Paraneptunicella aestuarii: one gene and its partner. The protein of the gene in region 1 interacts with the protein of each later gene in a pairwise test. Links are inferred from orthologs where the notes say so. Each region holds a gene or a part of one and is shown in the gene's direction. Other genes may lie near its edges.

The links. Proteins that work in one complex are often made in the same cells at the same time.
Region 2: the proteins of plsB (region 1) and ybgC interact in binary tests that used the Escherichia coli proteins (3 or more experiments, as listed by UniProt). The link is inferred for Paraneptunicella aestuarii from one-to-one orthologs.

The regions. Positions count from the first base shown.
Region 1 is NZ_CP074570.1:78,447-86,260, reverse strand. Bases 4,746-7,814 are described here. They hold plsB (glycerol-3-phosphate 1-O-acyltransferase PlsB), read left to right. Parts: upstream 4,746-5,074; coding sequence 5,075-7,555; downstream 7,556-7,814. Other genes in these bases: ubiA (4-hydroxybenzoate octaprenyltransferase), read right to left, coding at 7,589-7,814; lexA (transcriptional repressor LexA), read right to left, coding at 4,746-4,847. Outside these bases: KIH87_RS00375 (cytochrome c oxidase subunit 3), read right to left, coding at 1-201; KIH87_RS00370 (cytochrome c oxidase assembly protein), read right to left, coding at 217-777; ctaD (cytochrome c oxidase subunit I), read right to left, coding at 787-2,376; coxB (cytochrome c oxidase subunit II), read right to left, coding at 2,389-3,483; more of lexA, read right to left, coding at 4,224-4,745. UniProt on the Escherichia coli protein: Catalyzes the transfer of an acyl group from acyl-ACP to glycerol-3-phosphate (G3P) to form lysophosphatidic acid (LPA). This enzyme can utilize either acyl-CoA or acyl-ACP as the fatty acyl donor.
Region 2 is NZ_CP074570.1:2,915,610-2,923,205, reverse strand. Bases 1,582-4,432 are described here. They hold ybgC (tol-pal system-associated acyl-CoA thioesterase), read left to right. Parts: upstream 1,582-2,722; coding sequence 2,723-3,142; downstream 3,143-4,432. Other genes in these bases: tolA (cell envelope integrity protein TolA), read left to right, coding at 4,259-4,432; tolR (protein TolR), read left to right, coding at 3,837-4,259; tolQ (protein TolQ), read left to right, coding at 3,132-3,833; KIH87_RS11325 (catalase), read left to right, coding at 1,628-2,560. Also shown: KIH87_RS11335 (PHA/PHB synthase family protein), read right to left, coding at 1-1,133; KIH87_RS11330 (DUF6489 family protein), read right to left, coding at 1,179-1,418; more of tolA, read left to right, coding at 4,433-5,131; Tol-Pal system beta propeller repeat protein TolB, read left to right, coding at 5,131-6,486; peptidoglycan-associated lipoprotein Pal, read left to right, coding at 6,544-7,095; tol-pal system protein YbgF, read left to right, coding at 7,102-7,596.

The DNA.
Region 1 (7,814 bases):
TTTGAACCAGTTCCACAACATATATAGCAACACAGCTATACCCGTCAGTAGGATGATTCCGCCGTAGCCATCTTTACCTTTGGAGACCTCGACAACATAGTTGCCTGCACCAACGACGATAAGGAATAGAGCTACCGCCCCAACAAACGGCCAGGGACTTTGGTCTGGCACGTAATATTTTTCATATTGTTGTTCTGACATTCTTATCTCCAATTGCTATTGGTTCATTGCGACTGTTTCGACTGAACCAGTAACGTCATACAAGGTGTATTGCACAGTGAAGAACTCAATATCTTCAGGCAACTGCGGATCCACGTAGAACTTCATCGGCATCACTACTTGCTCACCAGCCCCCAAAGGCTGTTGTTCAAAGCAGAAACACTCGGTCTTATTCAGGTAAAGCGCTGCTGTACCCGGAGATACAGAAGGAACCGCTTGTCCAATAATCTGTCTACCAGCAGGGTTATGCGCAGTAAAATTAACCTGATGCATTTCCCCTGGATGAACCTGCACACGCTTCGTTTCAGAAGCAAATTGCCAAGGCATACCCTTATTATTACGGGTGATGAACTCTACCGTCACCAACCGACTTTTATCTACTTCAACACCTTGATAAACCGCAGCGGTGTCTTTGGTTTTACCGTTGATCCCCGTCAGATCGCAAAACACGTCATACAAGGGCACCAAAGCAAAACCAAAGCCGAACATACCGATTACAACACCGACTAATTTCAGGATCAGCTTGCTATTGTTATTAACGTTATGTTCGGTACTCATCATTTACCCCTACTTCACAACAGGCGGTGTATCGAAGGTATGATAAGGAGCAGGAGAAGGTATTTCCCATTCCAAGCCTTCCGCACCATCCCAAACCTGTGCAGACACTGGCTCACCTTTCTTACGGCAAGCTTTAATCAACAGAGCAAGGAAAATAAGCTGCGATAAACCAAATGCAAAGCCACCAATACTGATCCACTTATTGAAATCAGCAAACTGCAATGCATAGTCAGGAATACGTCTTGGCATACCCGCTAAACCGATGAAGTGCATTGGGAAGAACAGGACGTTTACAGAGATCAAAGAGCACCAGAAATGCCATTTAGCCAAAGTTTCGTCATACATCTTACCCGTCCACTTAGGTAGCCAGTAGTAAGTCGCCGCCATAATGGAGAAGATAGCGCCTGTTACCAATACATAATGGAAGTGAGCCACTACGAAGTAAGTATCATGGTATTGGAAGTCAACCGGAGTAATCGCCAGCATCAAACCAGAGAAACCACCGATAGTGAACAATACGATGAAGGCCAAGGCAAACATCATTGGCATTTCAAATGAAATCGCGCCGCGCCACATGGTTGCAACCCAGTTGAATACTTTTACGCCCGTTGGGACAGAAATCAACATGGTTGCGATCATGAAGAACATTTCACCGAACAATGGCATACCAGTGGTAAACATGTGGTGAGCCCAAACGATGAATGACAACAATGCAATTGAGGCCGTTGCGTAAACCATTGATGCATAACCAAACAGCTTCTTACGAGAGAACGTAGGAACGATTTGAGAAATAACACCAAAAGCTGGCAAGATCATGATGTACACCTCTGGATGACCGAAGAACCAGAAAATATGCTGGAACATAACCGGGTCACCACCACCAGCAGCGTCAAAGAAGCTGGTTCCGAAGTATTTATCAGTCAATACCATGGTCACTGCGCCGGCTAATACTGGCATTACCGCAATCAACAAGAATGCAGTGATCAACCATGTCCAGACAAACAGTGGCATTTTCATCAATGTCATGCCAGGGGCACGCATGTTGAAAATAGTAACGATAACGTTGATAGCACCCATGATAGAACTCGCACCCATAATATGAACCGAGAACACAAACAGCGCTGTTGAATCATTACTATACGTTGTGGACAAAGGTGCATAGAAAGTCCAACCGAAGTTAGGACCACCACCTTCAAGGAACAAAGAAGCAATCAAAACTGAAAATGCGAATGGCAAGATCCAGAAGCTCCAGTTGTTCATTCGAGGCAAAGCCATATCTGGCGCGCCAATCATTAGTGGCACCATCCAGTTAGCAAGCCCGGTGAAAGCCGGCATTACCGCACCAAAAACCATGATCAGACCATGAACGGTGGTCATCTGGTTAAAGAAGTTTGGTTCTACAATTTGCAAACCCGGTTGGAATAGCTCGGCACGAATAACCATTGCCATTGCGCCGCCAACCAAAAACATGATGAATGCGAACCATAGGTACATAGTACCGATGTCTTTATGGTTCGTAGTATAGAGCCAACGCTTAATACCCGTTGGCGCATGATGATGGTGATCATCGTGATGTAAATCTTCAACTACAGTACTCATTGCCAACCTCTCTTAATTGCCATTAATGACAGCGTTAACGTCTTTCGCTTGAACGGTATCACCAGTGCTGTTACCCCAAGCATTACGTTCATAAGTGATAACTGCAGCCAATTCTTTCAACGACAATTGTTTCGCAAAAGAAGGCATCGCAGTACCCGAAACGCCGTTTACAACAACGTCGATATGTTTTGGCATATCATGCAATGCAATTTGGCTACCTTTAAGAGCAGGGAACACCCCAGGCAAACCTTCACCATTAGGCATATGACAAGCTGCGCATGCTGATTGATAAACCCGTTCACCAACCGACATCAACTCATCCATGCTCATATTCATGGCAAGTAGTTTTTGTTCTTCTTCTTTAGCTTTCTTCTGAATTGCTTCTTGCTCAGAAATCCATGCTTCATATTCAGCAGGCTCTTTAGCAACAACAACGACAGGCATGAAACCATGATCTTTACCGCACAACTCAGCACATTGACCACGATAAATACCTGGTTGGTTTACCTTGGTCCACGCTTCATTAATAAAGCCAGGGTTAGCATCTTTCTTAACCGCGAAGTCAGGAACCCACCATGAATGGATAACATCGTCAGAGGTCATCAAGAAACGAACTTTCTTACCTGTAGGAATAACCAAAGGACGATCAACCTCTAACAGGTAGTTCTCGCCTTTATCGAATTTATTATGAATTTGTTCACGTTGTGTGGCCAACACAGAGTAATACTCTACGTCGTTATCCATATATTTATAATGCCACTTCCACTGAGAACCGGTTACCAGAATCGACACATCAGGAGCTGAAGTGTCTTCCATAGCGATTAGGGTTTTCGCAGCGGGAATCGCCATGAAAATCAAAATCACAAAAGGAGCCACAGTCCATGCAATTTCCACTTTTACACTTTCATGAAAAGTCGCAGGCTTTACACCTAGAGACTTACGATGAAAAATTGTGGAATAAAGCATGACGCCGAATACGGCAACACCGATAAGCGCACATATAATTAAAATGGTCATATGTAAGTCATAGACCTGTGCACTGATGTCTGTCACACCCTCTCTTAGGTTTAACTGGTAAGCATCAGGGTGTGAATCACCCGCAGCCATAACCGGAAAGATAAGCAAGCTGGTTACTGCAGCTAGCAAGGTGGTTATTATTTTATGCACCAGAGCTTTCCTCCATCTATTAAAAAGCAGTCTTAATTAAAAAGCAGTTGCGCTGACCGTCGAAGCCTTCTCAGGTCAAATTTATTCTAATTTGTTAAACAAATTGTTTCGTAATGTAATCAAGGTGTTAATAAATGGCAAGAAATAAACAATTCCGATGCAAAAATTCCCCAACATGAATTTTTTATTACAACACTTGCAGTAACACCACGGTTACTAAACGTCTCCTGCGCTTTTATTTAGTGACTCTTAACAGCGAGGTGAACCTCAAAAAGTGACTAAAAAGCATGCAAAACGATGCCTAAAGCTGCAAGGACGCCAATGGTGAGTATTTTTGGCGCTCAGATCAAGTCTCAAGTTAATATATTGCGCATTTAAAGTGATTAAAATTACAAAAAAGATCCATTTGGAGCAACTTTTAGGCAAATAAGAAGGAGAGCGGCAATAAATGGTGCAAAGAAGAAAATCGCCTTATGCTAAAAATCGACGGCTTCAAAACCCTTTATTTTAGAGGGATATAAAAAACAAAAAAGATTCAACGCTAATTAGCAATGAAAAAATGATGAGTGCGATAGGCGTAAAAGCAAAAGAAAATGGCAAGGATAATGGTGGTTTTTTCAACCTGGGCTTACCGCTCTAAAAATAACAATAAGCCCAGAACAAAAAATGTAAAAAAAGCGTTACATCATAGAATTGTTGCGAACTACACCCACAGCCAAGCCTTCAATTTCGAAAGGTTGAGAAGTTAAATCCACCTTAATAGGGCTGAAATCCGCATTCTCGGCATGCAAGATAACCTGACTACCGTTACGCTCAATACGCTTAACGGTCACATCATCTTCAACTCTCGCCACAACAACCTGACCATTACGCACATCTTTGGTTCGATGCACCGCAAGCAAATCACCATCCATAATGCCGATATCCTTCATACTCTCGCCATAAACGCGCAATAAATAATCGGCATGGGGATGGAAGAAATTAGGATCAACCTGATAGTGAGATTCAATATGCTCTTGCGCCAGAATGGGTTCACCAGCAGCAACTCGTCCAATCAATGGCAAGCCTTCCTCCTCAGCCGGTTCGTCCAATGGCACATTTAATTTAATGCCTCGAGACGTACCTGGTAATACTTCGATTACCCCTTTTCTTGCCAACGCTTTCAAATGCTCTTCTGCCGCATTGGCGGAACGAAAGCCTAACTGTCGTGCTATTTCGGCACGAGTGGGCGGCATTCCAGTGTCTGAAATGGTGTGCTTAATCAGTTCTAATACTTGCTCTTGACGTGGAGTTAGTGGACGCATAAACAGCCTGTTATTCCATACAGTTTTACTGGTAGTATATACAGCAAAAAAAATATTACAAACCTAAAATTTCCCTTTCTTCAGATATGCAACGTAAGAAGTCGTTTTATTGTTAAAGCGATTAAGCATTGTTACAAATCAAGGCATGCCCCAAATTGAGGCAAATTAGGGAAAAAACGCAATCATCATGCTATTATCCCGCCACTTCATAACACAGGTTCTCTTGAATGTTGGATTTCCGAAACATACTGTTAAAAATAATCAAGTACCCGACACGTTGGCTGCTCACATCAAGCTACACGCCGAATGATATAGAAGGCGAGCTGGGGATATCTAAAGATAAGCCGATTATTTACCTGTTAAAAACGCACTCAGCGACGGATCTGATAGCGCTGGAAATGACGACCGAAAGATTGGGCTTACCCAATCCTTTCAAAAAAATCGAGATAGCCGGGCAAGAACACCCTGCAACACTTTTTGTCGAGCGACCTCGTTCACTCTTCAGTAATAAACGCAAAGTGACAGACATTGCTCGTAGCAGCACAGAAATGTTTAAACTGCACCGTGAAGACAAAGATTTAGACATTCAAATTGTCCCGGTTTCCATTTTTTGGGGTCGCGAACCCGGCAAAGCCAGCAAAAGCTGGACAGATCTTCTCACCGATCGCAGTTCCCCAGGCTGGTTCCGTAAATTCTTTATTATCCTGTTCCTCGGACGTGACAATATTGTCGGCTTTAGCCGCGCAGTTTCTTCTCGTGAAATGACCAATCTGAAAGAATCAGATACCGACGAACAACTGGCACACAAACTTATCCGCTTGGCACGCACCCACTTTTTCCGTCGTCAGCAGTCTATCACTGGCCCCAGCATGTTGCAGAGAGCCCAGCTGTTCAACGGTGTATTGGGCGCAGATGCGGTTAAAAATGCCATCAACGACGAAGCCAAAAGCAAAAATATCTCTTTGGAAAAAGCCAAGGAACAAGCGCAAAAATACATTGAAGAGATTGCCGCTGACCGTAATTCCACGGCCATTCGTTTGGCATACCGCTTACTCACCAAAGTCTGGAACAAGATTTATAACGGCATAAATGTCGAACATGCCGAGAAAGTGCGCGAACTTGCGCAAAATGGACATGAAATCATTTATGTTCCCTGCCATCGAAGCCACATGGATTATCTGCTACTAACCTATGTCATCTACAATGAAGGACTAATGACGCCGTACATTGCCGCAGGTATTAATCTTAACTTCTGGCCTATTGGCGGATTATTCCGAAAAGGCGGCGCTTTTTTTATTCGCCGCTCTTTTAAAGGCAACAAACTGTATACAGCAGTGTTCAGAGAATATCTGGAGCAGCTTTTCGCTCGTGGTTACGCAGTGAAATACTATGCTGAAGGCGGCAGAAGCCGCACCGGCAGACTGCTCCCACCTAAAACAGGTATGTTAGCCATGACGGTTCAAGCGCTATTAAAAGGCATTAACCGTCCCATCAGCATAGTGCCTGTTTATATTGGCTATGAGCACGTTATGGAAGTCGGCAGTTACCTTAAAGAACTGAAAGGCAGCACCAAACAGAAAGAATCCTTTTTCCAGATCTTTTCCGCTATTCGCAACCTGAAGAATTATGGTCATGGCTACCTGAATTTTGGGCAACCTATCCATTTGTCTCAATATCTGGATGAAAATGCCCCAAGTTGGCGCGAAGACAGAAGTAAAGCCGAGCAAGGTAAGAAACCAAGCTGGTTAACCCCAACCGTGAATCAACTCGGTGTGGACATACTGGAACGTATCAATAGTGCGTCAGCGATCAACGGAATGACTTTGGCTTCACTATGCTTGTTATGCGCCAAGAAGCACACGCTAGCGAAAGAAGAGTTGCTGTTCAGCATGCAAACACTACTGGATTTGCAACATATGGCTCCGTACAGCATTGATGCTACCGTTCCAGATACCGATGCCTCAGCTCTTTTAGAAAGCACCATGAAACTGGGCAAGTTTACGGTAATTGAAGACAAATTCGGTTCTATCTTCTCGCTGGATCGCCGAGTGGCCATTGCTCTGACTTACTATCGTAATAACATCTTGCATATGTTTGCCATCCCAAGCTTGATTGCGGCTATCGTAATAGGCAAGCGAGGCTGTGACCGTGATGAACTGACTTCGCTGGTTAAGCTACTTTATCCACTCCTGAAACGTGAATTGTTCATGTACAAGAGTGACGAAGAAGCTGCCGAATACACTGAAAGCCTGATTAACAGCATGCTTAAGATTGGCCTGTTAGCGGAACAAGAAGGTAAGCTCGTCGAACCAGAACCAAGGCACAACAACGATGATAAAGGCGATGCCAAGTATACCCTGTGGCTGTTGAACAGGGTTATTCAGGAAACCTTGCAACGATACGCACTGGTACTTAGCCAAATTGAAAATGTCGATCGCATTACTCGCGCCGATTTGGAAAAGAACAGCCAAATGGTTGCTGAGCGTATGTCCATGCTACATGGCATTAGCGCTCCAGAGTTCTACGACAAAAACGTGCTAAACACTTTCATCGCAGCTTCAAGGGATAATGGCATTATTGCCGAAGATGACGACGGTTGGTTAAAACCGAATGATGTCAGTGCAAAACTGCAAAGAGAGATTCTGACTCTGGTATCACCCGGATTCTCACAGCGAGTGAATCAGGTGAGGTATCTGCATGCTGACTAATTGATTGTCACAAGCAAAACAACGAAAGCGCTTTTAAGCTGCCCAATACTGGGCAGCAATCCCTGCAAAAATCACCATGCCCACATAGTTGTTATGCAAGAACGCCTTGAAGCATGGGTCACGCTCTCTATTGCGTATTAACCACTGCTCATAAGCAAACAACATTGCCGAAACAAGCAAAGCAAGCACCACTGGCCAACCCCAGCTAAAATACCATATCAAAATAGCCAGTATGCCTAACGTAGCAAGCTGCAATAGC
Region 2 (7,596 bases), 2.8 Mb from region 1 along the record:
AGAAAATGTTGGATTTCTCCGGGCTGAGAGAAATCCAGCAAGGTTGTGAGCAGAGTCATGGAGTTAACGCAGTGGTTACGTTTTGCTTTTAGATAAGCAACGGTGATGGCTAACAGCGTTCCACCCACACACCAGCCAACCATGTTGATTTTTCTGGCTTTGGTTATCTTCTTAACAACGGTTGTCGCTGCGATGGGGCCTAGCTCCATGTACTGGGAGAAGTCGACATCGGCGTATTCTGCATCGGGGTTGACCCAGGAAATCACGAAAACGCTATAGCCTTGAGATACCAACCAACGCACCAGTGACTTTTTCTGATCCAAATCCAGAATGTAGTATTTGTTGATAAACGGTGGCGTAATGAGAATAGGGTTTTCGTGGACTGTTTCGGTTGTGGGTTGATAGTGAATCAGTTGTATCAACTTATTTTGATAAACCACTTTTCCGGGTGTTGTCGCGAGATTCTCGCCAAGAGTAAAGGCGCTTGGGTCGGTTTGAGTGATCTTGAAGGCATCCAGTGGGCTTTGTTCCAGGTCTTTAACGAAGTTTTTAATGCCTTTAAGCAGGTTTTCCCCCTTGCTTTCAAGAATATCACGGCAGATTTCAGGGTTGGTCAGTATGTGATTGGTTGGTGCGACCGAGTTGATATATTGACGTGTATAGAATTTAACTTGTTCTTCGGCTTTGGGATCAGAAAATTCCATCGCATTAATGACGTTATTAAGCATTTCGGAATTTAACAAATAGGCTTGCTTTAAATAATTGAAAACCGGGTTTTCTTGCCAGTCTTTGTCCTTAAAACGTGCATCATTTTGGGGCTCTTCGATCACCGTATCCGCATGTTGCCCCAGCATGGCTTTAGTGGCTTCTTGCCACAGTTCAGCTTGCTTTTGCATGTAGTGGATGTGATTTTCAACCAGCTTGGCAGGATCAATCTGAGCGCCCTTGGTTAGTAACTCTGACATCTTTTCAGGCTGAAACAGGCTAAGAAACGGGGTGTTCTGGTTGCTTTGCTCTGCATCAAGAGGATTCTCAGTAAATAATGATTTGATACCCTCGTTAAATATCTCGGTACATTGGTTCAAATAACCGAGGATTTGTTGAGCCGATTGTTCGTCTATTACATTTTGCATCAGTACGTCTTGGATTCGAGTTATGGTGTTTGAGTGGGAGAATGGCTATTTCTTCTGGGAAGCAATATTTAAAAAGCCTTCCATCATTTTCTGATATCCATTAAAGGCTTTTTGCGTTTCACTCATAAAAGGGGATAGGGCGGCTAATACGGCTTCGTTGTTCCCTTCCTGGAGTTGCTTGCCAAAAGCGTCAAATACCTGTTCCTGATATTTACTCAGATCAGGCCAACCCATTAATTCTCGCGCTTCTTGTGGAGAGAGCTCAATTTCCACATTAACTTTCATCGGTTCTTCTCACATTCGATTTTCATAGGGATGAGAGTATCGGGAACTTAAAAGTCCTGACATAGTTCTTTGGTACAGATAGGATGTGGTAGTGCAACATTGCGGCTGGTAAATAATGTAACCGTTCATTAATTTATTTTTGTCTGGATGAGTCAAATTTTGTATTTGTCGGGTCTTAACTATGCAAAAAATTACTGTTTGGAGATGTTATGCGATTGTTCGTGCTGGTGTATGGAGTGGTGTTCTCAGTGTCCTTACATGCTGAAACTGTGACCCCGGTTGATGCTGTTGACGCGTTGGAGAAAAAGTTTGGTGTTGTTGAAGGAAAACGTCGTAACCACACAAAAGGGATGTGTTTTTCGGGAAGCTTTATTGCGAGCCAGGAAGCGCAACGATTTACCAAAAGTCCATTATTCGATGGAAAGAAAGTAGATGTTATAGGTCGTTTTTCTCATGCGGGTGGCAATATTCATAGCAAGGATAGTGAAGCTAAAGTGTTTGGTATGGCATTGCAATTTAAACGGGATTTTTATGTGCATAACATGGCAATGTTGAATCTGCCTTATTTTCATGTTGCAACACCCGAGGCATTTGTACAAAGGCTACAGGGAACTTCACCTGAGGAGTTTGAAAAGGCTAACCCTGGGGCTGTCACGTTACAAAAATTGCTATCGAGCCGCGATAATACACAGCAGCATTATGGCGAATTCTATTACAACAGTATTCATAGTTTTTATGTGACAAATAGCAGCGATATCAAGACGCCTATTCGTTGGACGTTTTATCCCTTGGAGCCTCGAAATAATGTAAAGGCTAAAGAAGAAACAGATAGAGATTTGGAGAAGGGATTCATGAATAAACTCAAACAGAGTCCGATTTCTTTTAACATGATCGCGAGGTTCCCACATGACACGGATACTATTGATGATGCCAGTGTGCAATGGGTGACGGATGGCACGGTCGTGAACTTTGGGCAACTGCATCTCACGGAAGTTAATAACCAATGTGAGGATATTAATTTTGATCCTATGGTCATGAGTAGCGGGTTTGAACCGTCGAATGATCCGGTTTTAAGATTTCGCTCTCCTGCTTATGCTATTTCTTTCGGAAAACGAATTTCTGAAAAGTCGAAAAGCCAGTAATTCTTTATTTTTGTCAGGTAGAGTAAGTCGCTGTAAAGTTTGCACTCTACTTCTTAAGTACAAATATTAATACAATTAACCACTTGCAATCGTTGAGTGGTTTTTTTAATTTGCACACATCAATTTTGCATTCACGATGCACATCAATTAATCAATTCAGTAATGGTTGCAAATAAAAACGAATTTTTTTGGGAAACCAGGGTCTACTACGAAGATACCGATGCTGGAGGCATTGTTTATCACGCGAATTATTTAAATTTTATGGAACGAGCTCGTACCGAATGGCTTCGAGCGCTTGGGATTGAGCAAACTGAATTGTTGCAACAATCTATTGGTTTAGTCGTTACTTCTTTGGAAATTAAATACTTGGCGGCAGCAAAATTCAATGAAATGTTGAGAATTTGCAGCCAACTTGTAGAATTGAAAAGGGCTAGCGTCGAATTCGAACAAAAAATTTACAATAATGATAATAATAAATTGCTAGTTAGTGCGCAGGTTAGGGTTGCTTGTGTAGATCTCAGTAAAATGAGACCAAGAGCAATTCCTGAATTTATATTAGGGGAATTATCTCGTGTCGTCTGAGCTTTCGTTTTTTGACCTGTTTCTACAGGCCAGTTTGCTTGTGCAACTGGTTATGATCTTGTTATTGGTTATCTCCATTGTTTCCTGGACCTTTATTTTTCAGCGTGCCAAAGTGTTGGGCAATGCTCAACAGGATGTGCGCAAGTTTGAAGATAGATTTTGGTCTGGTACTGACCTTAATCGTTTATTTCAGGAACTTTCTGCTCGCAAAGAATTAAGTGGTATGGCGAATGTTTTTTGTAGCGGTTTCAAAGAATTTGTTCGACTGAGTAAAAATGCAGGTAGTAGTCCTGATGCCATCATGGACGGTACACACAGAGCGATGCGTGTAAGTTTGGCTCGCGAGGTTGATGATCTCGAAAATAATCTTCCGTTTCTTGCTACAGCTGGATCCATCAGTCCTTATATTGGGTTGTTTGGTACGGTATGGGGCATTATGAATGCGTTCATTGCATTAGGTGAAGTGCAACAGGCGACCCTTGCGATGGTTGCTCCAGGTATCGCTGAAGCCTTGATTGCAACAGCCATGGGTTTGTTTGCCGCGATTCCTGCGGTTATTGCCTATAACCGATTCAGCAACCAAGTTGAAAAACTGGAATCCAGTTATGTCAACTTCATGGAAGAATTCTCCAGTATTTTACATCGTCAAACCTTATCCAGCTCTGATACCAGAGTAAGGGAAAGGGTATAAAGTATGTATGTAAGAAAACGGCGCAAGCCTGTCGCTGAAATCAACGTTGTTCCCTACATCGACGTTATGTTGGTGTTATTAATCATATTTATGGTAACTGCACCTTTAGTGACGCAAGGGGTGAAAGTGGATTTACCTAAAGCTGATGCTGAACCTTTAAAAGATGATACCAAACCCCCACTTATTGCCTCGGTTGATGCTCAAGGTAATTATTTCCTGAATGTGGGTGACAGTCAGGATACACCTATGCAGGCGAATGAATTGGCGACCTTGGTTGCTGCTCATTTGGAAGTGGAACCGGGTACTCCCGTGATAGTCAAAGGTGACGGACAGGTTCCCTATAACCAGGTTGTTCAATTGATGGTCTTGCTGCAAAAAGCCGGTGTTCCATCTGTAGGGTTAATGACGGATTCAATAGAGGAATAATGAATAATTTTATTCTGGCATTGAGCAAATCCACATTATTGCATATTGCATTGGGTGCATTGCTTGTCGTTAGTATGAGTTTTACTCCTCATCCAGAGCCAAAGCAGGAATTATCTGCACCTGTTATTGAAGCGGTATCCGTTGATAAAGCGGCACTGGAACAGCAGATTAAGCAGATTCAGGCAGAAAAGGACAAGCAGAAACAAGCTGAAGAGAAACGTATTAAGGATTTGGAGCGCCGAGCTAACGAAGCCAGAAACAAGCGTCGTGAAGAGGAAAAACAAATATCTAACCTGAATAAACAAAAAACTCAGGCTGCAAAAGAAGCGGAAGCCGCCAAGCGTAAGCAGAAAGAAGAAGCGGAAAGAGCGCAGAAATTAGAAGAACAACGGAAACAGAAAGAAGCCGAGAAGAAAAAAGCCGAGCAGGAAGCGAAAGCTGCGGCTGAAAAGCGCAAGAAAGAAGAGCAGGCGTTAAAAGAACAAGAAACGAAACGACAGCAAGCAGAAGCTAGGGCTGAACAAGAACGAATGATGGAAGAGCAGCTACGAGCTGAGCAGGCGGCTAGAATGAAGAGTCGTCAAAAACAAGTCTTAAGCGAGGTGGGTAAATATCAGGCACTGATACGAAGCGCCATAACCCGTAATTTGATTGTTGATGAGCAGACAAGAACCAAAGAATGTCGATTGAATTTGAAATTGGCCAGTAATGGATTGGTAATGAGTGTGAAAGTGCTAAGTGGTGACCCTGTCCTGTGTCGTTCGGCGGAAGCCGCAGTATATAAAAATGCGACTTTACCGATTTCATCCGACCCTGAGGTTTATCAACAGCTAAAAGATATTAATTTAACTATAGATCCAGACCGAGAATGATAAAAAACATGCGTTTGATTTTGGTATTTTGCGTTGTATTGCTGAGTTTTCGTAGCCACGCAGCTTTAGAGATTGTAATTACTGAAGGGATTGATACGGCGCGCCCTATTGCGGTTGTGCCTTTTCGTTGGAATGGAGCGGGAATATTACCTGGTCGTTTAGCCAACGTGATTAGTGCAGATCTGCAACGTAGTGGTAAGTTTAGCCCTATGATTACAGGAGAGATGCCACAATACCCCAGTTCTGATAGTGAGATCGATTATACTGCTTGGGCTGCTACCGGCGTAGAAGCGGTATTGGTTGGTAGTATTGAACAACATTCTCTAGACAAGTATTTGATCTCCTTCGAATTAATTGATGTATTACGTGGTCAGATTACGGGAGGGAGTTCCAGAATGTTGAACGATGGTCAATTGGTTGATACCAACGACCATATTCTGGAAAGCCGACAAGCCATTATTGATGGGGACAGTTTTAGACAGCATGCCCATCGTATTAGCGACATCGTTTTTGAACGTTTGACTGGCACCAAAGGTGCATTCCTGACACGTATTGCGTATGTCACCGTACGTGATCGTGATAAAGAGAAATACCCATATCAACTAGTTGTAGCTGACTATGATGGAGAAAATGAGCGTGTACTACTGCGTTCTCGTGAACCATTGATGTCACCTTCCTGGTCACCAGATGGAAATCAACTTGCGTACGTTAGTTTTGAAAATCGTCGTTCCCAAATCTATATCCAAGATATTTACACGATGAGCCGAACGCAATTGACGGATTTCCCGGGAATTAATGGTTCTCCCGTTTATTCTCCTGATGGTAAGAAAATGGCAATGGTGTTGTCAAAAGATGGAAATGCAGAAATTTATGTTATGGACATTGCAACCCGTCAATTACGTCGATTAACAAAAAATAGAACGATTGATACGGAACCAAGTTGGACGCCTGACGGAAAATCAATCATATTTACATCAGAACAGGGTGGTAAACCACAAATTTATCGCGTAAATTTAGCATCTGGCAAGATGCGGCGTTTAACGTTTGAAGGCGAAATGAATTTGGGAGCAACCGTTGCTCCTGATGGTTCAGAAATAGTCATGGTGAATCGTACTCGCGGTGACTATCATATCGCCAGACAGGATTTCGAAACGGGTGTAATGCAGGTTTTAACAAAAACCTATTTGGATGAATCTCCAAGTATTGCGCCTAATGGAGCGATGATCATTTACAGTACATTGCATCAGGGAAAGCAGGTTTTATCTCTGGTGTCGTTGGATGGTCGCTTTAAAGCAAGGTTGCCCGCTGTTGATGGTGAGGTTAAATCACCCAGTTGGTCGCCATTTTTGCTATAACTATAGATTATTAGAATAGTTTCACACATCGATTTTATAAAAATAAGGATTCCGAGGATGCAACTAAATAAAGTATTAAAAGGGGTGTTAATCGCTCTACCAATGGTCACTCTAGTGGCTTGTTCATCCAGCCCAAGTGACAAACAAGCTGAAGCAGAGCGTAATAGTGCTTCATCTTCTGCGTCTACTTCTACTTCGACTGGTTCTGATGTTCAGGTAGATCGTGCCGACCCCATCAAATCCGCTCAAGAACTGAAAGAAAAGCAGCTTAAGAAGTTGATGAACAATCAGACCGTTTATTTCGATTTTGATCGTTCTAACTTGCGTACTGAATTTAATAGTCTGGTTGAAGAACACGCTGATTTTCTGGTTAAGAATCCTTCACAACGTGTTGTTATCGAAGGCCACTGCGATAAGCGCGGTACACCAGAATACAATATTGCACTGGGCGAGCGTCGTGCAAAAGCTGTTGAGGTTTATTTGTTGAACTCAGGTGTGAGTGCATCACAAATTTCAGTTGTTTCTTATGGTGAAGAGAAGCCGGCCGTTATGGGTGATACTGAGGCTGCGTTCTCTAAAAACCGTCGAGCTGTGTTGGTTTATCAATAAACACACATGAGCAGATTAAACAAAAAGGCTTTGTTGCCTTTCCTGGTCTATGGAGCCGCTGTTAATGCGGCTCCTGCGCCTGTAGAAAGCGTTAATGGTGGTTCAGTTAATGATCGTGTTGCTGTATTGGAGCGCATGGTTGAAGCTCGTAGCGTTGCTCAGCATCGTATTCAAGGTCAACTTGATGAAATGCAGCAAGAAGTGAATGAGATTCGAGGCGAGTTAGAACTACATAGCTACAAGCTCGAGCAAATTCTACAGCGCCAAAGAGAACTTTATCTGGAAATAGATAAACGTATCCAGGCCGCAATGAAAACTCCGGTTGCTTCTGTTCAAGAATCTGTAGTAAGCACTGAACCTGAATTGTCAGCTGATGAAAATGAGCTCTATGACCGAGCGGTTAACTTGATCCTCAAAGACAAGCTTTATGATAAGGCGATTCCTGAGTTTCAATCATTTTTAAAACGCTTTCCCAATTCAGGGTATGTGCCTAATGCGCAT